DNA from 4 places in the Sphingobacterium sp. BIGb0116 genome. Region 3 is predicted to be linked to each of the others. Evidence: riboswitches for the same ligand, from Rfam matches in the RefSeq annotation. Region 3 holds a riboswitch; each other region holds the start of a gene.
The links. A riboswitch is a leader RNA that binds a small molecule or an ion and turns the genes downstream of it on or off. The one in region 3 is predicted to bind thiamine pyrophosphate.
Positions count from the first base shown of each region.

Region 1 (5,793 bases), on a different contig from region 3:
TTCATCTGCTAAATTGACTTCTTTGTCTGATTTTTTGAAAGATTGCTCTCCGTATTTCCGAGCCATTATTCGGGCAACCTCACCGACTTCTTCCATGAGTATGGCGGTGTTTGTCAGTTCGTTGAAATAACGTACTCCGGTACTATTGATCCATTTGTCAATAACCTCTTGTGCTTCTTTAATTGTCATCTTTTTCAATAAAAAATTAAAAGTTGTCCTTATCTTTTGTATCCATGACGATGGTAACTGGACCATCATTCAGTAGGTCGATTTTCATATCTGCTCCGAATACGCCAAGTTGAACCTCTTTTTGGAGCAATTGACTTAACAATAAAGCCATCTCTTCATACATTGGTTTGGCTTTATCCGGTTTTGCTGCTCTGATAAAAGAAGGTCTGTTTCCTTTTTTTGTTTGAGCAAAGAGGGTGAATTGTGAGATGAGTAAGATATTTCCGTCTATATCCTGTATCGATTTATTCATCAAGCCCTGTTCATCCTCGAAGATGCGTAAGTTGATGAATTTCTGTCCTAACCATTTAAGATCTTCTGTTGTGTCTGCTTCTTCAACTCCTAATAAAATCATTAAACCCTTCTGGATCTGGCCTGTAATCTGATTATCTACCGTACAAGAGGCGTTTTTCACTCGTTGTATAACTGCGCGCATAATGAAAAGTATAAAACCAAAGGTAAAAATTCCGATTGTTAAACACGATGTAATGTGCAATTTATCCACCATATTAAATAAAAAACGTCTCTTGCTTCCTCAGGAAAAAAGAGACGTTTTTTTATTTAAATAAATTGTTTCTAAAATTTGAAATTCAAGCCCAATAGGAAATTTGTTGGTGCTTGTGGGAAATAGAAATTATAATATTTTCGGGTATCACCTTCCATCCAACCAAAGGTGTAGCCATTGGCTTCGTACTTTTCGTTGAAGATGTTGTTGACCTGTAAAGTTGCACTGATGTTTTTGATACCTAATGCTGTAAAGCTATAGTTTGCTAACAGATTGTTGACAAAATAAGAGGAAATGCTTCTCTCTTTCGCAGATGAATTATCTAGATATTGTCTTCCTACAAATTTGGATAGAAGAGAGAATGTAAGTGATGTTATCGGACTATAAGAAAAATTACTTGACAAAATCGTTCCCGGAGATAAAGCAATGTCTGTTTTCGAATAAAATATCCTTGTATCACCGATTACCTCTTCAAAGTCTTTAATTTTATTTTGGCTGAAACTAGCTGTTGCTTTCCAGTTGAACTGCTTGTTGATGTTCCATGATCCATCGAATTCAAGCCCCATTCTATAGCTATCTTTGACATTTTGTCGAATTGGAGAGCCAGTATCACTGATTTCACCTGTTGGGATCAACTGATCCTTGTAAAACATGCCATACCCATTCAATCCGATGTTGAATTTTTCATTTGTAAAGCGATAGCCAAATTCGATGTCCTGCATTTTCTCCGGGGTCGGGTCGGGTAAGGCGCTATTTTTCTCTATAAAATCCTTGCGAACAGGTTCTTTCTGTGCAAAGGCATAAGAAGCGTATACATTTGAATGGTCATTTAGCAAATAAGTTGCACCAGCTTTAGGGTTTAAGAAATTAAACTTAGGATGATAATTATAATTTTTCACCTTATCATCATCACCATACATGTGGTAATCTACATTCCGATATTGAATATCGGCCATTAATATCCACTTATCTAGTTTATAATCGACCTTTAAGAAATTACTGAAATCATTTTTTTGTGATTTCCCGAAGTAATATTTATCGTCAAGAAAACCTGTTGATGCATATTGTGCCCAAATCACCTGGCCATAATGTTTTCCTTTGTATTGATTATAAGCTCCACCCCAAGTAATTTCAAGCTGATCATTCGGTCTGTAATTTAGGGCATAGGTCATGCCATAAAAATAATTATCAAGCCATCTCCTGCGGACGAGATCTGTTTTTTGTATGGTATCTTTACCAATGATGACGTTAGGCAAACCGTATTTACTTAGTTTATCTCCGGGTCTCATTTCTTCATAGTAACCATAACCTCTTGTATAGTGTAGGGCTGTATTGAGCGTCAATTTGTCGTTCAGGATATTGGTATAATGAAGTTGATGATGTTTCTGCGTATAATTATCTGTTTGATTTTGATACGTATATAGATTATAATTCCGGCCGGCGTTCATGAAACGATCCTTCTCTGCGCCCGAGATTTCGAGTGCATTATCTGCATAGTCATCCATGCGTGATCGATCGCCAGTAATCAATGGTTCGGGAACGCCATTCCAGGCTTGATATGTCTTTTCTTTTCCCCAGAATACAATTCCTTTTAAAATATGTTTCTTGCCATAATAACCTCCGTCCACATAAAAAGATTGTAAGTCTGAACTACCTCTTTCGATATAACCATCGCTACTGATTCGAGATAATCTGGCATTGAAGGCAAATTTGTCGTTAATTAGCCCGGTACCTACCTTGACTGTATTTTTCCAGGTATTGTAGGAGCCAAATGAATTGTTGAGCTCTGCGTAAGGGGTTTCGACTAACGTATTGGACTGAATATTTAATGAGGCTCCAAATGATCCGGCACCATTCGTCGAAGTCCCAATACCACGCTGAACTTGGATGCTCTCGGTAGAAGAGGCAAAGTCGGGAAGGTTTACAAAAAATGAACCCATGCTCTCCGCATCATTTAAAGGGATTCCATTTAATGTTACGTTGATTCGTTGATTATCCGATCCCCTGATTGTCATTCCGGTATAACCTATACCTGCACCGGCATCGGAATTGACCTGCACGGATGGAGTCTGATTTAAAAGGAATGGAATATCCTGGCCGAGGTTATTACGCGTTATTTCTTCTTTGGAGATGTTTTTAAAGGTTGTAGGAGCATTTCTTTTGGCACGGGTAGATTGAACAAGTACCTCTTCCATTTGAATTGTACTAGGTTCTAACGCTACCGTAAGCTCCAAATTGTCTTTAACATCCACATTTTGGCTCCATGTTTTATATCCAAGAGAAGATACCTGGATCTGGTGCTTACCTGTATTGATACGATATAGTTTAATCAGTCCATTTTTGTCCGATTGGCCAGCGAAGGATGCTTGTCCATCTATGGATATGGAAACATACTGTAAGGGGGTCTGATTAGTATTGTCTACAGCTTTAATTGTCAGATTTTGTTGCGCAATGGCAATTTGGCTTGAAATAGTAGCTAAGGAGCTACAAATCAAAAATTTGATCATGGTAATGTATTTTGTTTGAGTTAAACAAATCATAGCAAGGGGTTACTATGACCGCACTATTTAACTAACCTCTCCCTACGCCAGCATTATCTGGATCAGGTGTACAGAATTTAATCTGTTGGGTATAATCTCAGCCTTTATTTGTGTTCCTGACAAAACAAGGCACCCCTATTCGATGCTGCGAATATATAAATTTAAAATTGAAATGAAGTATAAAGAAGTAATTTATGACAAATGGAAAAGAGTGGATTTGCGGTATTATTTCTTTTTGGTTAAAAATTTGTGCAAATTGTTGTTTTTGGTATTTATTGTTCTTTTTAGGTACCTTGGCATGAATTTTTCTACTAGAGGTATGTATTCATACAGGTCAAAAAATTTTAGTTACTAAATTGATAGTGAGGAGATAAAATGTTAAAATATTTAAGCGCTAATTATATTCTGCCGATTACTTCAATGCCAATAAAAGACGGTATTGTTTCGGTAGATGAGGAGGGGGTAATTCAAGGTATCTATGACCCAACTTCATTTACACCTTCAGATAAAACGAAGGTTGAGAGATATGAAGGAGTGATAATTCCAGGTTTTATCAATGCACATTGCCACATTGAATTGTCGCATATGAAAGGTATTGTTCCTAAAGGTACGGGGCTTCCGAGCTTTCTCAGTAAGGTGATGACAACGCGGTCGGCATCGATGAAAAAAATAGATGACGCTATGGCCAAAGCCGATCGAGATATGTACGAAAATGGTATTGTCGCAGTCGGAGATCACGCCAACACTGATAATTCTTCAAAATTGAAGGAAGATTCACAGATATTATATCACACATTTGTGGAGGTGCTCGGAATTGAACCTGAAGAAGCTGACTTTAAGTTAAAGGAGGCTAAATCGTTGACCCAAGAGTTTAGGAATGGGCATGTATCCATTACTCCGCACGCTCCCTATTCTTGTTCGAAGGTCCTTTTTAAGAAATTCAAGAAGATGGTTCCGGAAACAAATATTATCAGTATTCACAATCAAGAAAGTGAAGAGGAGAATAAACTGTTCCGTTATAAAATGGGTGAGTTCTTGGACTTTTATAAAAGTATAGGAAAAAATGCTGATGCGATTAAGGCGCAGGCAAGAAATTCGATTCAGTCTTATCTTCCTTATTTGCCTTATCCAAATAAATTATTGTTGGTTCATAACACCTATACCTCTCTTAAAGATTTGGATTTTGTAGAGCGTATGGATCGTGATGTGATGTGGTGTCTCTGTCCAAAAGCCAACCTTTATATTGAGGGAACATTACCAAAGGTTCAGAATTTTATGAATGCCGGACAGCGTTTGGTAATCGGAACGGACAGTTTAGCTTCAAACGATACATTGTCCATTTTGGAGGAGCTAAAGGTATTGCATGCGCACTTTGAGGATCTGGATTTCTTGCAGACTATTCAATGGGCTACAATCAATGGTGCTATCGCGTTGAACATTGAGAATGAATTTGGCTCACTTGAAGTGGGTAAAAAACCTGGGATTGTGTTGTTGCAAGGTATGGAACACATGCGCCTAAATGAAGATGTTAAGGTAAAACGTTTAGCGTAGTATTTAATTCCCCAAAACTTCTGTACTTTTGCTCTTATTGAACCGTCCATGACTATAATAACGAAACTATAGTCATGGTAAGTTCCATCTGACCGATGGAAGAAAAAATAAGTTACAGATGAAACATTTGAATATTTCAATAAGAGGTAAAGTACAGGGGGTCTTTTTTAGATTGACAACCAAGGCGGTTGCAGATCAAGTCGGTGTTAGAGGCTTTGTTGTCAATTTAAAAGATGGTTCTGTCTATATAGAGGGCGAGGGCGACGATTTTGCACTAGATTCACTGTTGGAGTTCTGCCAAGAAGGACCCGAGGGTGCAATCGTTGAAAGTGTTGAGGTAAAGGAAGGCGAAATGAAGGGCTTTTCCAATTTTGAAGTAGTTAAAAGAGTTCAATCTTAAGCCGTTTCGCCTTGTCAGTACTTAAAAAATTCGCCGGACAGACCATGATTTATGGCCTGAGTACGATTATAGCCCGTATGCTGTATTTCGTCATGACGCCATTGTATGTCCTCAAATATCCACCTGCGTCCTACGGAATATTTACTAATATGTACGCCTGGGCATCCATGATCAATGCCGTTTTGGCATTTGGAATGGAAACAACTTTTTTTAGGTTTCTCCAAAAAGTCGAAGAAAAGGATAAAAAGCAGGTTTTCAATAACAGTTTTATCGTCATTGCCTCTTTGGCAACATTATTTTTTATTACGGCCATAGTCTTTGCTGGCACTATTGGTAGCTGGTTGAATAAGGGAACTTACAATGCCGATTACGAGAGCTATGTGAAGTATTTCGCCCTCATATTGGCATTGGATGCTTTAGCTATTGTTCCTTTTGCGAAATTGAGATCGGAGGGAAGGCCTATTCGATTTGGTGCTATTAAATTGGCCAACATCGGTATTATGGTTATTCTTAACCTATTCTTTATTGCGCTAGTTCCCTATCTGATAAAAGATGGTGGTACTTTGGGT
Region 1 is NZ_JANUDT010000010.1:179,381-185,173, reverse strand. It holds gene M2419_RS22295 (nucleotide pyrophosphohydrolase) at 1-189, opposite strand, end outside; gene dtd (D-aminoacyl-tRNA deacylase) at 206-664, opposite strand; gene M2419_RS22285 (TonB-dependent receptor domain-containing protein) at 805-3,240, opposite strand; TPP riboswitch at 3,295-3,420, opposite strand; gene M2419_RS22280 (amidohydrolase family protein) at 3,649-4,824, shown strand; gene M2419_RS22275 (acylphosphatase) at 4,943-5,224, shown strand; gene M2419_RS22270 (lipopolysaccharide biosynthesis protein) at 5,269-5,793, shown strand, end outside.
Region 1: it holds a riboswitch for thiamine pyrophosphate, as region 3 does, so the genes downstream of both, M2419_RS22285 (TonB-dependent receptor domain-containing protein) here and thiS (sulfur carrier protein ThiS) in region 3, are expected to answer to the same signal.

Region 2 (5,793 bases), 380 kb from region 3:
ATAGTAAGTATATCAGAATAAATAGCTGTTATGGATTCCCAGGCATGATCAGTCCAGTTCATATTGAATAAGTTTAATCGGATTGTGGAAGTGATTTAATGGCCCATTTCCTTTGCCAATGACGAGATCTTTGCTACCAGCTATTGCTGCGTGTATATAGGTCAATGCGAAGTCTACCGCGCTATCGAGACCAACGCCTTGTGCCAAATGGCTCGCAATTGCTGAAGAAAGCGAACAACCGGAACCATGTGTATTTTTGCTGTTAATTTTTTGTGATTTGAATTCAATTGGTGGATTCTTGTGCTGGAACAACAGGGATGTTAACTCTTGGCTTTGGAGATGCCCGCCTTTAATCAAAACGGATTGACAACCTTTCGCCAGTAGGCTATTTCCCGCTTTTTTCATCCTCTCGACATTGTCAATAACTTCGCCTACTAAGACACTTACCTCATCTAGATTTGGTGTAATCAGCGTTGCTAAAGGAAAAAGAAGTTCTATGCAGGCCTGAATTGTATCATCGTGAATGAGCTTGTGCCCGCTGGTCGATACCATGACTGGATCAAAAACAATAGGTCCCTTATATTCTTTTAAATAGGCGCTAATAAGCTCCACAAGTTCAATATTGTGTACCATCCCTATTTTGATTGCATCGGGATAGATGTCGTCAAAAATAGCATCTAATTGGTCTCGGACAGCGTTCGTAGGAATTTCATAAATATTTCTTACACCTTGTGTATTCTGTACGGGTAGGGCAGTTAAGACATTCATGGCATAACATCCTAATGCAGATATCGTTTTGGTGTCTGCTTGTATACCTGCACCACCACTACCGTCGAAGCCTGCAATGCTGAGTACAGTGGGGACGCGGTATTTTTTATCTTTTGTCATTTTAATAGTTCTTTTAGTTGTGCACTGGCAGCTCTGGGATCTTGACTTTGGCATATGGCCGAAACGACTGCAATGGAGTCTGCACCTGCATTCCAGGTCTCTTCTGCAGTTTGTAAGTTCATCCTTCCGATTGCGATCAATGGTTTTTCCGTCCTACTCCGAAGTTGTTTTAAACCCGCAATTCCCCATTCAGTAACCGTATCCACCTTTGTTTTCGTTGAAAAAATGGGACTTACACCAAGGTGGTCAACGGCGTACATTTGTTGACTTTCCAGTTGTTGCATGTCTTCTATTGACCAGCCAATAGTTAATTTATCGCCATATTTTTCACGAATAGCGAGCGGCTGGAAATCATTTTGACCCACATGTACTCCCCATGCCTCGATTTGGGCAGCGATTGCTACGGCATCATTGATCACGAGCGGAATACCATAATGATCGGTCAGTTTTTTTAAACGGATGGCTTTATCCAAAAATGTGGCCGGATCGTCAGCTTTTTCGCGCAATTGTATAAGATCGACTCCACCAATAATGGCTTCTTCGGCAACATTGAGCCAATTTTGAGGATAACAGTCCCGCTCAGAAATTACCAAATATAAAGGGTAGGGAAAAAGCGGATTAATGCGCATAGCGTTTGATCTTGAGCTTCGATTTGAGACGTTCTGCATTGAGCTGATAGAGTTCATCGTAGAGATTCAATTGCAGGGTACCCGGGCCAGCTGCTGTTTGGGCAGCGAGTTCTCCCGCTAAGCTCAAAATGGATACACCGGCAACAGCTGCTTCAAAATATTGGTCTGTAACACCTAGAAATGCACCAATAAGCGCAGTAGCGCTACAGCCAAGTCCAGTTACCTGTGTCATTAAAGGGTTGCCATTAAAAACTTCAACCCGGTATTGCTGTGAAAGGATATAGTCTACTTCTCCAGAAATACAGATAATGGAGCCGGTTTGCTCTTGCAATAATTGGCCAAATCGGAGAGCATCTTTACTTGCTGTCGTGCTGTCGACTCCTTTTGTGTTCGGTTGGTTGAAGTTGTACAGCGTCATGATTTCTGATGCATTTCCACGAATAACCGTTGGTTTGAGATCCAGTAGATTGGATAATAAATCATTGCGGAATGCTGATATCCCAGCACCAACAGGATCAAGTACCCATGGCCGTCCAATGGTATTGGCATGTTCGGTAGCAACCAGCATAGCTTCGGCAGTATCTTCACTCAAGGTGCCGATATTAATGACAAGAGCTTGTGCAATATCGACAACCTCGCGTACTTCTAATGGACTGTGTACCATCACAGGGGACGCTCCTAAGGCCAAAAGTGCGTTGGCAGTATTGTTCATCACGACTAGGTTTGTGATGTTGTGTACAAGGGGTTTTTCAACCCTCAGCTGCTCTAATAAATTGATAATTGAATCTTCCATTCTTTTTACATATGCTAAGATGTACTGTGTGGCCTTGGAGGGAAGAAGAGCGATAGCCTGTGCAGTAAAGGAATATGCTGTACAGTGGATTTTTGCTTTTCCCTACGCCGGTATAAACCGAATCAGGTTCAAAGGGACTATCTCAATTCTATACAGAATACCCCCAAAGCCAGACCAAACTTAAACAAAAAAGAGGACTTTTCATATCCGTCATTTTTCGATCACTTAGCTTGTTGAATTAATCGGCCGTATTTTGATCGGCACTAATTTCAATATACGCAGTAGGAACATAGGTGACGCGGGCAAAATTTTTGGTCAAGAGCTCTGTCTCTAAAACTTTTCCACCCTGAAACTTTAAAAACTTCTCGCGCCAAATCTCATTTTTACGAAAGAACTGATTGTCTATTTTAAGAAATTGATGTTCTTTTTCAAAGACATGGTACGCAAAATCGAGTTCTTGATCAATTCTTAATTCGCCCTCTAAACATTTGTCTGTAAACCAGAGATTTATTTGAAAGGTGTAAGGCGTGTTGTTGGTGAATTGATAGTCGCGATAATTATAAAAGACGGTAGCTCCACTACCGAATGGCAAAACACGGCCATCGTCAGGAAAAGGGTCAAAAGAGTGGTGATAACGTTCATTGACGGTGAGTGGACTATGGATAACAAGCCAATGGATGAGGTTGGATATTTGACAGATTCCACCGCCAATACCCGCTCTTGCTTCACCAAAGGATAACTCCATGCCGGGCAGATATCCTTTTTTTACAGTGGGTAGTCCAACGAGTTTACAAAATGAAAAGGTTTCCTTCGGTCTGATCAGAATGTTATTAATCTGTGCTGCTGCAATTTTTAGGTTGGTAACTTTGTTAATCTGCAGTTGCATATTATTTTCGCCCAGTTTTTTTAATAAGACAGACTGATGCTTTTTAATACGAAAGGGAAGTTTTTCAGTTGATTTAGCTGTGCTGTATTTCTTATTATCAAATAGCCAAACGGCTTTGCGCTGCACTCTTCTCGCCCATACAGCAATAAAATAGAGTATGGGATGACGTTGACTGATCAGTTTTCTTTTTCTCAATTTGACGTTTATGTATCGCTATCAAAATTAGTGCAGAAATGTGTTTTTTGCCTAATTTCGTCGAATATTTTTTTATCAAAATCAAGAATCTTATTGTCTGAGCTTAGTGCAGTTTTTCAGTTCGTTTAGTTGGTTTTCTTTGCCTGTATGTATTTCGCTGTTAACTTTCCCTCCTTGTTATATATCAAGCTTTCGTAGGCACAGTTTCCGAGATCTTTTACAATAGATTTTTGTTGTAATACACCCTCATAATAAAACTCATCAATCGTTTCGTTGGCTCGGTACGATCGCTTGATTTCGGCTGTCAGTCGATCGCTTTGATCGAAGGTTTGGCGTAGTGAGTAGTCACTTGTTTCCGGACTATCATACTGATAGCGGACGCGACTTTCTCTTTGATCATTTCTACCCGAAATCTCTTCAGTAATTCGATTCTGTTGATCATAACTGTAAATGGTCCAGTCTCTCCGTTGATATACAAAATGAATGGATTCACTTTTTATAACCTGGAGTTTACTGTTCAAGTGATAAATCATCGCCGATTCAAATGTAGGATCGTAGGAAACAATGGCATTTGGGAGATACCGGTAAATTGTACTGCTGCTCCACTTACTATTGCGAAGGTACTGTATGGAGTCGATAAGTCCGAATTGATTATAGCATCTTTTGTTGTAATAATTATTTCCCCCGGAAAGATTGTTCGATGTGATCTCTTTGCCTTCTTCATATACAGTTGTCATAATTGCACCGGATTGCACCTCATTTTCGTCCGAAAACTGCTGCATTACATAAGTGCCGTCACATATATTCTTACGCTGACTGTAATAAAGAGTAAGAGCGGGATTTGCGATAATAGCCGCTGCATATTGCCCGGATGGAATAAATTTAACTTGTGCGATTGAGTCAAAGAAATGTGAGGTATTATATTGTGCCGAAGCTTTCTTTGACGCAATTTGTGTGCTGGTGTTTAATATCGGTTTGGCTGCTGCCAGATAGGTATTACTATCGTATATGATCTTGGGTTTGGCTAATCCATCAAACAAGATCATGGCATGACGTTGCTTCAATGACAATACGTCGATAGCCCATTGGTGATTTTTAACGATGAATGTGAGTTTTTTTGCATCGGTTTTTGTGACCAATAACTTTGTTGTGCTAAAAGGTACCTGTTTGAAAATCTCAGCAGCATTTTTTTCGTGTAGACGCATGATAAAATCGGTCGATTTATCGGACTCATTGGTGACAAACAATATTGCTTGCGAAGGGCTAGCTATTGTTAGCGATTTTACTGTTTGCGATGCTGCGCTCGGACTATATAACAGCAATATCAACAACTGAATGATAATCGGATAAATGTGCAGTTTCACGTTATAATTCATTTGGGTCGATATTGCTGTTGTTGACTTTGCTATTTAATTTAATACTTCTTTCAAAAATAATAAGGTGTGCTCCCAGGCACGTTTAGCCATTACGGGGTTATATTCGGGTGACTCGGGATTCGTAAATGTGTGTCCAGAATTTGCGTAAGTGATTATTTGCCAGTCTGCTTTTCCTTCATTTAATTCCTTGACCAACCCATCGTAATCTTCTTTTGATACACTTTTATCGGCTGCTGGGTGCTCAATGAGTACTTTTGTTTTGATTGAACTATTGGGTCTGTCGGCAGCTTTGGATAGGCCTCCATGGATACTGATCACTGCATTGACGGGGAAGCCGGCTCTCGTCGCTTCTAATGCTCCTGAACCTCCAAAACAATAGCCGATGATAGCAATTTTCGTCGGATCCGCACCCTCTTTTTTCAGTTGTTCCAATGCGAGCATTATGCGATGCTGATAAGCTTTATAGTCTGTCTTGTAGTGGCCGGCAATTTTCGAAGCTGCGGTGTTGTCCGAGGGAATATTTCCTTCACCGTAGATGTCAGCAATGAAAGCAATGTAACCTTCTTTTTCAAGAAGCAATGCAGCTTGTTTCGCTTCGTTGTCAATTCCCTTCCATGCCGGAAGAATTAAGACAGCAGGGCCTTTTTTTGCCCTATTGGCGGTTACCATGCCGTTGAGTTTTTGTTCACCATCCTGGTAAGAAACCTGTTTTAATTGTTGGGCCTGCGTAGTCATGGTGACCATAGTAAGCATCAATAGTGTCATAACTGTTTTCATCTGTAAAGAATTTGTTCCACTCATTATTTTGTGTGATCAGAAATGAACCTAATTTGGAGTCCATCTCAACTAAATATAATTTTCAATGTACATTTTTTTCACTGTCGCCAACCTGAAGCTACGACTTGATGGATTCAATGATACCAATAACATCGAGCTGTCCGAGACCTTGATCGTGTGCTTTCCCGTAGGTTTCGAGTAAGGTCTTGAGGAGGGGATATTCAGCACCGGCTTGTTGAGCCAGTCGAA
Region 2 is NZ_JANUDT010000001.1:533,965-539,757, reverse strand. It holds gene tenA (thiaminase II) at 1-62, opposite strand, end outside; gene thiD (bifunctional hydroxymethylpyrimidine kinase/phosphomethylpyrimidine kinase) at 49-888, opposite strand; gene thiE (thiamine phosphate synthase) at 885-1,517, opposite strand; gene thiM (hydroxyethylthiazole kinase) at 1,507-2,310, opposite strand; TPP riboswitch at 2,393-2,485, opposite strand; gene M2419_RS02535 (VanW family protein) at 2,549-3,391, opposite strand; gene M2419_RS02530 (hypothetical protein) at 3,517-4,755, opposite strand; gene M2419_RS02525 (dienelactone hydrolase family protein) at 4,801-5,544, opposite strand; gene M2419_RS02520 (NAD(P)-dependent oxidoreductase) at 5,663-5,793, opposite strand, start outside.
Region 2: it holds a riboswitch for thiamine pyrophosphate, as region 3 does, so the genes downstream of both, thiM (hydroxyethylthiazole kinase) here and thiS (sulfur carrier protein ThiS) in region 3, are expected to answer to the same signal.

Region 3 (5,793 bases):
CTGTCGTCTGCGCTGGTCTGGTCGATTCGTTTGAGGGCAACGGTGACCAATTGGGAGGCCGAAGCCACAATGGCATCGCTCATTTCTGTGAGATTACCGAATTTGCCCGTACCCAGAAATAATCTGGATTCAAATACGCGATCGGCTATATGTAGGTTGCTCATAATAAAATTTTATTGATGGATGAAACAATGTTTGGAGTCTTGGTTACGATTCCGGAGAGTGCTACACCGTAAACTCCAATTTCTAATAGCTGTTGGATATCTTCAAGTTGGCTTATACCGCCAATTGCGAATATTGGAATAGGGGGCAAGCCTGCTAGGCGGACTTGTTGGATGATGTTTTCATAACCTGCAATCCCCAATAGGGGGCTTAGTTTTTGTTTTGTTGTGGTATAGTTGAATGGTCCGAGTCCGATATAGTCACAATGTTCACTTATTCTTTGTTTTACATCCGCAAAGCTATTGGCAGTACCGCCGATTATTTTTCCTGCACCCAATATGTCCCGGGCAGCTGTGACGCTGCAGTCATCCAGTCCCAAGTGCACGCCATCTGCGTCTACAGCCGCTGCAAGCGAAGGATGGTCATTGATGATACAGCTGGCAACAAATTCGGAACAGGTTTGCTTGATCTGTTCTGCAAGCACATAGCGATCTTTTTCATCGGCGTCCTTCCATCTGATCTGTATCCATTTGGCCCCAGCATCCAGCGCTTTCAGTATGTTATTTTTTTGTTCAGTTAATGTTTGTCCCTGCGATATATATTGGAGTTTTTCCATAGTTTTTGTTTGCATGCTATAAAATTTTGAACTGGCTCAGGGTGCTTCCATAAAGAACCATATAAGGCAATTCCATCTGCACCTTGCTGCATCGGGATAAGACAGTTATCTTGGTTTATCCCTCCAAGGCCGATGAGACCAACAGTAAAGTTGGAGCGTGACGGGAGCTGATCCAGCCTTGCATTATGCACTCCATACCCCACTTTAGAGATGCTCGGAAATAATGGACTTAGAAAAGCATAGGCCCAACATTCATTAAGGCTATTGAATTGATCGATATCATGCACAGATGTTGAACAGATTGTTGTAGGCAGCATTTGATTTGTTGATCTATCCTTTCTATTCTTTTCGTTCATATGAATACGCGCGATTCCGAGCTCAACCGATAGGTGAGGGTGGGAATGTAGGACCAATCTATCCAGGTACGTTGAATCTATAGATTCAACGTACCTGGACATTTGTAGGTCCGTAAAATGATACTTGCGCAAATGCAGGATATCAAGTCCTTCTTTGAACAAAGCATCTATAATCCCTTTTTCAGAAGGGATCGTTTCTGCTGCTGTCAAAGCGATGATCATGAATAAATCTCTTTTCCTTGTGCGATGAATTCCTGCGATTTTTCCAGCATCCCTTGTGCGGCACTATCTCTGATTTCCTGCGTAATTTTCATCGAGCAAAATTTGGGACCGCACATGGAGCAGAAGTGAGCCACTTTGGCCGCATCTGCCGGCAATGTTTCGTCATGATATTCCCGTGCTGTATCTGGATCCAGGGAAAGGTTGAATTGATCTTCCCATCTAAATTCAAATCTCGCTTTACTCAAGGCATTATCACGGTATTGTGCACCTGGATGTCCTTTGGCCAAATCGGCCGCATGGGCAGCTAGTTTATAGGTGATTACACCGTCTTTAACGTCTTTTTTATTTGGTAAGCCCAAATGTTCTTTGGGCGTCACATAGCAAAGCATCGCACATCCATACCAACCGATCATCGCAGCTCCAATGGCTGATGTGATATGGTCATAACCTGGAGCAATATCAGTTGTTAAGGGACCCAAGGTATAAAATGGAGCTTCGTCACAACAGGCCAATTGTTTGTCCATATTCTCTTTGATCAATTGCATAGGAACATGGCCCGGACCTTCGATCATCACCTGAACATCGTGTTTCCAGGCGACCTTGGTGAGTTCGCCCAGTGTTTCGAGCTCAGCAAATTGAGCCGCATCGTTGGCGTCCGCAATGGCACCTGGACGGAGACCATCGCCAAGTGAAAAAGCAACATCATATCGCTTCATGATCTCACAGATCTCCTCAAAATGAGTATAAAGAAAGTTCTCTTTGTGGTGGAAAAGACACCATTTGGCCATGATAGATCCTCCTCTGGAGACAATGCCCGTTACTCGAGATGCCGTGAGATGGATATAACGAAGCAGTACGCCGGCGTGTATGGTAAAGTACGAAACACCCTGTTCGGCCTGTTCAATCAAGGTATCTCTGAATATTTCCCAGGTAAGGTCCTCGGCCACCCCCTTCACTTTTTCGAGCGCCTGATAGATCGGTACTGTACCGATTGGAACGGGCGAGTTACGGATAATCCATTCGCGGGTTTCGTGAATATTTTTGCCAGTGGATAGGTCCATGATGGTATCGGCTCCCCATCGACAGGCCCATACCGCTTTCTCAACTTCTTCCTCTATACTTGAACTTACAGCGCTATTGCCAATATTGGCATTAATTTTAACAAGAAAGTTGCGCCCGATAATCATGGGTTCACTTTCAGGGTGATTGATATTATTAGGGATGATTGCTCTTCCGGCAGCGATTTCCTCACGGACAAATTCTGGTGTAATAGCTTTATCATGTGTTCTAGCACCAAAGTTTTGCCCTTTATGGTGATGATCCATTCCGGGGGTGCTGGCCGTGAGCTGCTCGATACGTTGGTTTTCACGGATAGCAACGTACTCCATTTCTGGGGTAATGATGCCTTGCTTTGCATAATGTAATTGGGTGACATTCCTGCCGGCAGAGGCTACTTTTGGTTTATGACTATAGGCAAATCGGAGTTCATCCAACGTTGGATCAGAAAGGCGTTTTTGTCCATATTCAGAGCTGATGCTAGCCAGCTGTATAACATCCTGACGATCCAAGATCCACTGATCGCGAAGGCGAGGGAGGCCTTTCCGGATATCGATATGGACGGTGTCATCCGTATAAGGTCCAGAAGTATCATAGATTGTTACCGGCGGATTAATTTCTACCTCTCCATTCGTTAATTTGGTTGGACTCAAGGAGATTTGACGCATAGCGACTTGAATAGGAAATAGTTTTCCGGATACAAAAATTTTCTTTGCATTTGGAAAGGGTGATTGCGTAATTGTTTCAGCTGTCATTTTTTCTGTATTGGGTGAATTACTCGGTTGATTTTTTGGGAATGGCTATCCGCCCTGAGATGCGGTAATTAAGATAATCTGATCGTAAGGTTTAAGTGTTGTCGTAGCCCAGTCCTTTTTGGGGATGACTTTGTTGTTGATGGCTACAGCCACACCCTGAGTTTTGCCAGATAATTCCAAAAGCAACAAGCCTTCAAGTGAAGTAAGTGGGGGGTCGAAAAATCGAATCTGATGGTTTATTGTAAGTTCCATTCCTTAATTTTTTTGGTAAAACTTTAGGAATGGCTACACAAAGGCACAGCAATGCACCTTGTAGACAGCTCACTTTTCCCTACGCCAGTATGATCCGGATCAGGTTCTAAGGGTAAAATCTCAGCCTGCACGAGCAGACACCCCTAAAGTTGCGACTAAGATAAGGTTATTTTTATGAAAGTTGCAAGAATTTTATTTTGCAGACTTGGGTTTATTGCACAGGACAGTGCAGGTCAGTATGTGGGAAATATTTGATATATTAGTTTTTTGAATCAGCTAAAACAATTTAACAACCACCAAGAATAGTATCTTTTAATGCGTAGGATTTTATTGACAACACTGTTGTGTATCGCTAGCAACACTTATGCCCAACCTAAAAATAACTGCAGCGCCGTGCAGTTGACATGCGAACATTTGGTCAATCCATTGGGTATCGATGCAATCCACCCGAGACTTAGCTGGCAACTTGATGATCAACGTAAAGGTGCGGTACAACAGGCTTATCAGATCTTTTTAGGGCAAGATTCGCTGGCACTGCTGAGAGAGACCAAAGATAGCTGGGATAGTGGCAAACAGTTCAGCTCGGCTATGTTAGTGCCTTATACCGGCACACAGTTAAAGCCACAGACCAAGTACTTCTGGAGGGTTAAAGTATGGGATAAGGATGGTGTATCAACACGTTCTGAAATAGCATCTTTCGAAACAGGAATGATGGGAATGGACCTTTGGAAAGGAAAATGGATCAGCGACAATAAGGATATTCATGCGCGGGAAACGCCTTATTTTAGAACAGAATTTAAGGCAAATAAGCAGGTAAAATCTGCCCGCGCGTATATTGCCGCAGCAGGATTATATGAACTTTCCATTAATGGCCAGCGCGTTGGCGACCATCGTCTGGATCCAATGTATACTCGATTTGACCGACGCACATTGTATGTCGTGACGGACGTAACCCAGCAGCTTCAAAAAGGAGAGAACGCCATTGGCGTTGTTTTGGGGAATGGCTGGTATAATCATCAACCACTGGCCGTTTGGAACTTTGATAAAGCACCATGGCGGGCCCGGCCAACATTCTGTTTAGAACTGAAAATCGTTTATATCGATGGAACGACGGAAACCATTGTTTCGGATAAGCAGTGGAAGACAGCTTCGGGACCAATCACTTATAATAATATTTACACTGGTGAGCATTACGATGCAAGACTGGAAATACCTAACTGGGATAAACCAAAATACGATGATTCGGCCTGGCAGGCTGTTCAGTATAGAAATGCGCCATCTGCATATATCGTTTCCCAACAGATGGTACCGATTCGGCTCGTGAAGTCCTATAAGCCAAAATCAGTGACAAAGATAGACCAACGTACCTATGTGTTCGATATGGGGCAGAATATGGCCGGGATTACAAAAGTTAAAGTGAAAGGAGCTGCGGGTACTATGCTGCGTATCAAGCATGGTGAGCGGTTGTTGGCGGATGGGCATCTTGATCAGTCCAATATTGATGTTTATTATCGGGGCGATAAGGAAAAGGAGCCCTTTCAAACTGATATATTGACCTTAAGTGGTCGGGATGATGAGTTTATGGCAAAGTTTGGTTACAAAGGGTTTCGTTATGTCGAGGTTAGCAGCAGTGCCGCAATTGCATTGGATAGTTCGGCTGTGACCGCCTATTTTATGCATAGTGATGTGTCTGCTATTGGACAGCTCAAGACATCGTCAGCGTTGGTCAATAAACTATGGACAGCGACCAACAATGCCTACTTGTCCAATTTGATGGGCTATCCTACGGACTGTCCGCAGCGCGAAAAGAACGGTTGGACAGGGGATGGGCACCTTGCGATTGAAACAGCTTTATACAATTTTGACGGGATAACAGTTTATGAAAAATGGATGGCGGATCATCGTGATGAACAACAGGAGAATGGTGTCTTACCCGATATTATTCCAACTGGCGGATGGGGCTACGGTACCGCAAATGGTTTGGATTGGACAAGCACCATTGCCATCATTCCATGGCAGATTTATCAGTTTTATGGAGACCCACGTGCATTAGAAGAATGCTACCTAAATATCAAACGCTATGTCGATTATGTAGACGGAATCAGCCCATCTGGGTTGACAACGTTTGGGCGTGGAGACTGGGTGCCGGTGAAGTCACAGTCCAATCTGGAGTTGACCTCATCTGTTTATTTTTATGTGGATGCGACCATCTTGGCTGCTGCGGCCAAATTGTTTGGATACACAGCAGATCAACAAAAATATGAACTGCTGAGCAGAAAAATTAAGACGGCCATCAACGCTAAATTTTTAGATGCTTCCAAGGGTGTTTATAGCAATGGAACACAGACCGAACTGAGTGTACCACTCTATTGGG
Region 3 is NZ_JANUDT010000001.1:154,115-159,907, reverse strand. It holds gene M2419_RS00825 (thiazole synthase) at 1-164, opposite strand, end outside; gene M2419_RS00820 (thiamine phosphate synthase) at 161-793, opposite strand; gene M2419_RS00815 (thiamine phosphate synthase) at 739-1,356, opposite strand; gene thiC (phosphomethylpyrimidine synthase ThiC) at 1,353-3,167, opposite strand; gene thiS (sulfur carrier protein ThiS) at 3,213-3,419, opposite strand; TPP riboswitch at 3,479-3,574, opposite strand; gene M2419_RS00800 (alpha-L-rhamnosidase) at 3,735-5,793, shown strand, end outside.

Region 4 (5,793 bases), on a different contig from region 3:
ATAGTCACGATAAACTTTGCAATGCTGGCTTTGGAATTGGTAGGTATCTAAACAATGCTGATTAAAATCATCCTCTGTTTTAATGTCAAAAAAATCCTTCCAGTTCGTCATAGCATTTAAAAATTTGATAGACAAAATTAACTAAAATTTGGAAAAGAACACCGTTAATTGTGGCGTGCATAGGTGTTTCGTAGAAATAGATCAGGATAGGCCGTGAAATATAACTAGAGAACAGGCTTAGGTCAAGTTAAGAAAACTTAACCTAAGCCTGTTTATTTTATAACATACCACCATCAACAGGAAGAACCTGTCCGGTTACGTATGCTGATAAATCAGATGCTAAATAAAGACATGCATTGGCAACGTCTTCTGGTTCGCCAGCACGTTTCAATGGAATTCCGGCTTCCCATCCAGCCACAACTTTAGGATCCAGTACATCTGTCATTTCGGTACGTATAAAACCTGGAGCAACTACATTTGCACGGATATTACGAGAACCTAATTCTTTAGCGATGGATTTTGTGAACCCAATAATACCAGCTTTCGATGCGGCATAATTTGCCTGACCGGCATTTCCTTGAACTCCAACAACTGAAGACATATTGATAAATGAACCTTTACGGTTTTTCATCATAATTTTCGAAGCAGCTTTTGTAACGTTAAAGACAGATTTTAAGTTGACATTTAATACATCATCCCAATTCTCTTCGGTCATACGCATTAACAAGCCGTCTTTTGTGATACCGGCATTATTTACAACGATATCTAATCCTCCAAAATCGGCAACGATCGCATTGATTAATTGTTCTGCTTCTTCGAATTTTGAAGCGTCAGAGCGATAACCAATCACTTTGGTGCCGAAAGCTTGAAGCTCCTGTTCCAGCGCCTGTCCTTTTTCGACAGAAGAAAGATATGTAAAAGCGACGTTAGCACCATGTTGTGCAAACACTTCCGCAATTTTCCTTCCGATTCCTTTTGATGCTCCTGTTACTAAAGCAATTTTTCCTTCAAGTATTTTCATCTGTATAAGTTATTTGTTCTTCAATTATTCACACTTAGGCATTTATGTCCATTTTCCACGCGCTGTCTTTCTCTCACAGCCCGTCTGTTATTGGAATTCAATACGAAACATGAACTCGTTTCCATTTGGTTTATCTTGGTTATGCCACAGTGCTTGTGTTTTTTCGATGCCGTCGTATTAGCGAATAAATGATCTTGTTTTTTAGCTATTGTGTACACTATTGCCTTTCGATGTTCTGCAAAAATGTTAAAACTATATTATAACACAAAATCTTTCGATAAATAACGGTTTAAAATAGAAAAACATTGTGTGCTGACCTTGTGTTTATCTTGGAGTGGGGGAGTGTTTTCAGGAAACAATTTTAGAATTTTACGGTAAGCGATCGCTCACTTAGGATTATTTTAATAAATCAATGGTATTTTTGAATAAGTGGTTCTAAAAAGTACAGTTTTTTGACAAAAGACTTGGACGTTTACCAAAAACTATATTAAATTTGCATCAATCACAAAAACATGAGCAAAAAATCAAATAAAGAAGTTGACGTTGTTCTGATCGGCGCCGGTATTATGAGTGCTACTTTGGGTACTCTAATCAATGAATTAAGCCCAGACGTTAATATTGAAATTCTTGAGCGTTTGGATGTTGTGGCTGCTGAAAGTTCTGACGCTTGGAATAATGCTGGCACGGGTCACTCTGCCTTATGCGAGTTAAATTATACCCCCGAACAGAAGGATGGTTCTGTAAAGATTGATAAAGCAGTTAAAATTGCTGAGCAATTTGAAGTGTCTAAGCAATTTTGGTCCTACCTCGTTGATAAAGGCATTATTGCCCAACCTGAAAATTTTATCCGTAGTATTCCACACATGAGTGCGGTTTTTGGTGAAAAAGATGCTAAATTCCTAAAGACAAGATGGGAAACATTGACGACCCAAAACTTGTTCAAAGGGATGGAGTATACCGAAGATACGGCATTGTTGAAATCGTGGATTCCATTGATGATGGAAGGACGCGAGGCCGACGAAAAAATCGCTGCAACAAAAATGGATCTGGGTACTGATGTTAATTTTGGGTCGTTGACACGTGATTTGATCGCTAATCTTGAAAATAAAGAAAATATTTCGATCTCCTTAAACCATGAAGTAACCGACATCGAACGTGAAGAAGATGGCCGTTGGGAAGTGGAGGTCAAAGATTTAAAGACAGGAACAAAGAGAGAAATCAAAGCAAAGTTTGTATTTATTGGGGCCGGTGGCCACTCGTTGTTATTGTTGGAAAAATCTGGAATACCGGAAGCGAAAGGCTATGGCGGATTTCCTGTAGGGGGCCAATGGCTACGTTGTGTAAATGAAGAAATCATTAATACACATCATGCGAAGGTATATGGAAAAGCTTCTGTTGGAGCTCCTCCAATGTCTGTACCGCACTTAGATACACGTTATATTGATGGCAAACAAGCGTTATTGTTTGGACCTTATGCAGGTTTTTCAACTAAATTCTTAAAACAAGGTTCTTACTTCGATTTACCCGCTTCTATCAAACTGTCCAATATCCGTCCGATGTTATCAGCCGGACTTGACAACTTACCTTTGACGAAGTATCTTATTACTGAAGTCATGAAGTCACCAAAAGATAAACTAGAGTCTTTAAAACAATTTATGCCTACAGCTAAATTGGAGGATTGGGTTATCGAGAAAGCAGGACAACGTGTTCAGGTCATCAAGAAAGATGAAAAGAAAGGTGGAATTTTAGAATTTGGTACAGAGGTCGTTTCTAGTGCAGATGGTTCTATTGCAGCGCTATTAGGAGCTTCTCCTGGAGCTTCGACCTCAGTTGCTATCATGATCAGCCTGTTGAAGAGATGTTTCCCTGAACGTGCGAAATCAGATGAATACCGTAAAAAACTACGTGAAATGATTCCTTCACACGGGAAATCATTGAACGATGATGCGCAACTATGTAAAGAAACGCGTACGCGTACGCACAAAGCGTTGAAATTGATTGATATAGAATAATCAATTCGACAGAAAATATACTTATGGGGTGCTTGGAATGACCATGGTCATTCTCGGCTGAGATTATACCCAATAAAAGCGATTGTACCTCCTTGTACAATCGCTTTTATATACCTGATCCAGGTAATGCTGGCGTAGGGATTTAATTTCAATAAAAACGTCCGTTTTTCTCCCATAGGTTTATTATGAATTACACGAAATAATAAACAAGGCGATGACTTCTGAAACAATTTTCGAAGCTTTTATAAAACAGATCCAACAGGCCACCATCGCGGAGTGGCTAGGGGTATCCTTTGGTGTTTTACAGGTTTGGTTTTCCCGGCAAAATAAATCGATCAATTACATTTTTGGGATTATTGGTATCTTAATTTCTGTTTACGTATTATTCCATGCGAAACTATATGCAGAAATATTACTACATCTTTATTATTTGATCATGAGCATCTATGGCTGGATCTATTGGAAATATAGTAGTGATGTTGCAGCTCCCATAACGCATTGTGAGCCGAAAGAATGGTGGATAGTAGGGGGAATCTGCGCTCTCGGTTTTCTGTTGTTTTATTTCGGATTGGTACATTTAACGGATTCTGATGTACCACTTTGGGACTCTGCAGTTTCCTGTACAGCTTGGGCAGGGATGTGGTTATTGGCAAAACGGAAGATAGAAAATTGGATATTGTTGAATATCAGTAATCTGATAGCAATTCCTTTACTGATCCATAAAGGGTTATTTCTTTATTCGGGCTTGACTTTGTTTTTATTTGTTATGGCATTTAGTGGATATTTTAATTGGAGGAGAATAATAAGTGAAGAAAGATATGCAACTCAGTAGCGAAGATATTGCTATTCTGAAAGATAATCAAGCTAAGGGAATCCATCAGAAAACATTGTCGGATGGACAACTGAAACTTATTTTTCGTCGGAAATGGTTTAAGATTTGGGTTCCACCTGCATTGGGTGGATTGGGGTTAAGTCTACCTGAAGGGCTCAATTTATTGGCTGATCTGGCTTATTGGGATGGGGGATTAGCTTGGACAGTAACGTTATGCTCAGGAGCAAATCTCTTTGTCGGTTTTATTGATCCGGTTTTAGGAGATCAGATTTTCAAAACGGATCGGGTTTGTTTTGGCGGCAGTGGACAGGCATCAGGTACAGCTACACGTGAAGGTGAACATTATCGGCTCCGCGGTTTTTGGAGATATGCTACCGGTGCTCCTCATTTAACCTATTTTACCTTAAATGCTGCAATTCAGGAGGCAGGAAAACCCGTGTTGGACGAAAAAGGTGAACCACTAATAAAATCATTTTTTGTGGATCGTGACCATGTACTGGTGCATTACGACTGGGATACATTTGGATTGGAGGCTACGGCTTCGCATTCCTTTTCGCTGGAAGACATACTTGTTGATGGTAGGCAGTCTTTTGAGATTGATGCGGCAAAAAGTACACGTAGCGAGCTGTTGTATCAATATCCCTTTATGCCTTTTGCGGAATTGACTTTACTGGCCAACTTTACGGGAATGTATAAGCGCTTTTTGGATTTAATCGAAAAACTATTTGTGTTAAAAAGCAATCAATCCAAATGGGAGAAGACTGAAAGTAAAGAAGCGTTTAGGGTACTCGATGACTTTCAGCAAGATTATGTTAATCGGAGGGAAGCAATAATGAATTTGGCCGCTCGTTCTTGGGTAAATCTTCATGATGGCAATGATAATGCAGCAATTTATGAACAGATAGGGATACAAAGTCGAGATTTTGTGGAATCTATCTTGACAAATACAATAAGACTCTATCCACATACCGGAATTTCGGGGGCCGCCATCGAACATGAAATCAATATAATCTTCCGGAACATTTTTACGGCTTCGCAACACAAGTTATTGCAAAAGAGCTTATAAACAAAAAAGACTATCCTAGGATAGTCTTTTTCGTTTATAAAGTGAAGTGCAGGTAACACGAGATTTCCTATGCAATTCTATCTGTTTGTTTTGTTTGTCTAATCCTTAAAGATAGGAGAAACATTATAAAAATCACATATCTGTATAAATCTAATGTAATGAATACTCTTTCATAATTGTCTTTTATACGTCTGCCTTCTGCTTTTTGAACGGAAAAAAGGAACAATCAAGAGGTTTCGGTCGGGTATAATTTTTCGCATGCTGAGAATCTATATAAATGGAAACATCTTGATTTAACAGTTAGCTGATTCATTTATCGTTATAGGCAGAACGGATTATTTATATTTAAGTATTAACTCATTATAATTATGAATCAAAACTTATGTCAAATACTTTAAAATTAAAAAATGTCATGTCAATAATGTGCATGCTAATTAGCAATTTAGTAAATGGGCAAAAGATAACACATTATGAGGGAAGTGTATATTTAGATTCTCTGAAAATCATTAATGCATCTTTCAAGATTAAATATTTGAATACCGGAACCAATGATATTCAATTCTATATCAATAAAAATTCAGAGATAAGGAGCCTCGATTATGGAAACAAAGCTATAAAATATGAGATATTAGAAGTTATAGAAGACTTAAAAAAGGTTTCCATTCAAAACGGTTTTCCTTCGAAATTTGATCTCTATATTTCCTACTCATACCCGCTGGACAGGATTGAGAACAAGGTATTTGCATATAATCCCAATTGGATCGAATTGAGCCTCTACACAGGTTGGTTTCCGGTCAATATCGAAGATAAGAACTATTCGTATCGACTGGAATTTAGTGTTCCGAAGAATTATGAAATTATT
Region 4 is NZ_JANUDT010000005.1:120,511-126,303, reverse strand. It holds gene M2419_RS13560 (acyl transferase) at 1-111, opposite strand, end outside; gene fabG (3-oxoacyl-[acyl-carrier-protein] reductase) at 278-1,021, opposite strand; gene M2419_RS13550 (malate:quinone oxidoreductase) at 1,534-3,033, shown strand; TPP riboswitch at 3,048-3,192, shown strand; gene pnuC (nicotinamide riboside transporter PnuC) at 3,248-3,865, shown strand; gene M2419_RS13540 (acyl-CoA dehydrogenase) at 3,852-4,931, shown strand; gene M2419_RS13535 (M1 family aminopeptidase) at 5,314-5,793, shown strand, end outside.
Region 4: it holds a riboswitch for thiamine pyrophosphate, as region 3 does, so the genes downstream of both, pnuC (nicotinamide riboside transporter PnuC) here and thiS (sulfur carrier protein ThiS) in region 3, are expected to answer to the same signal.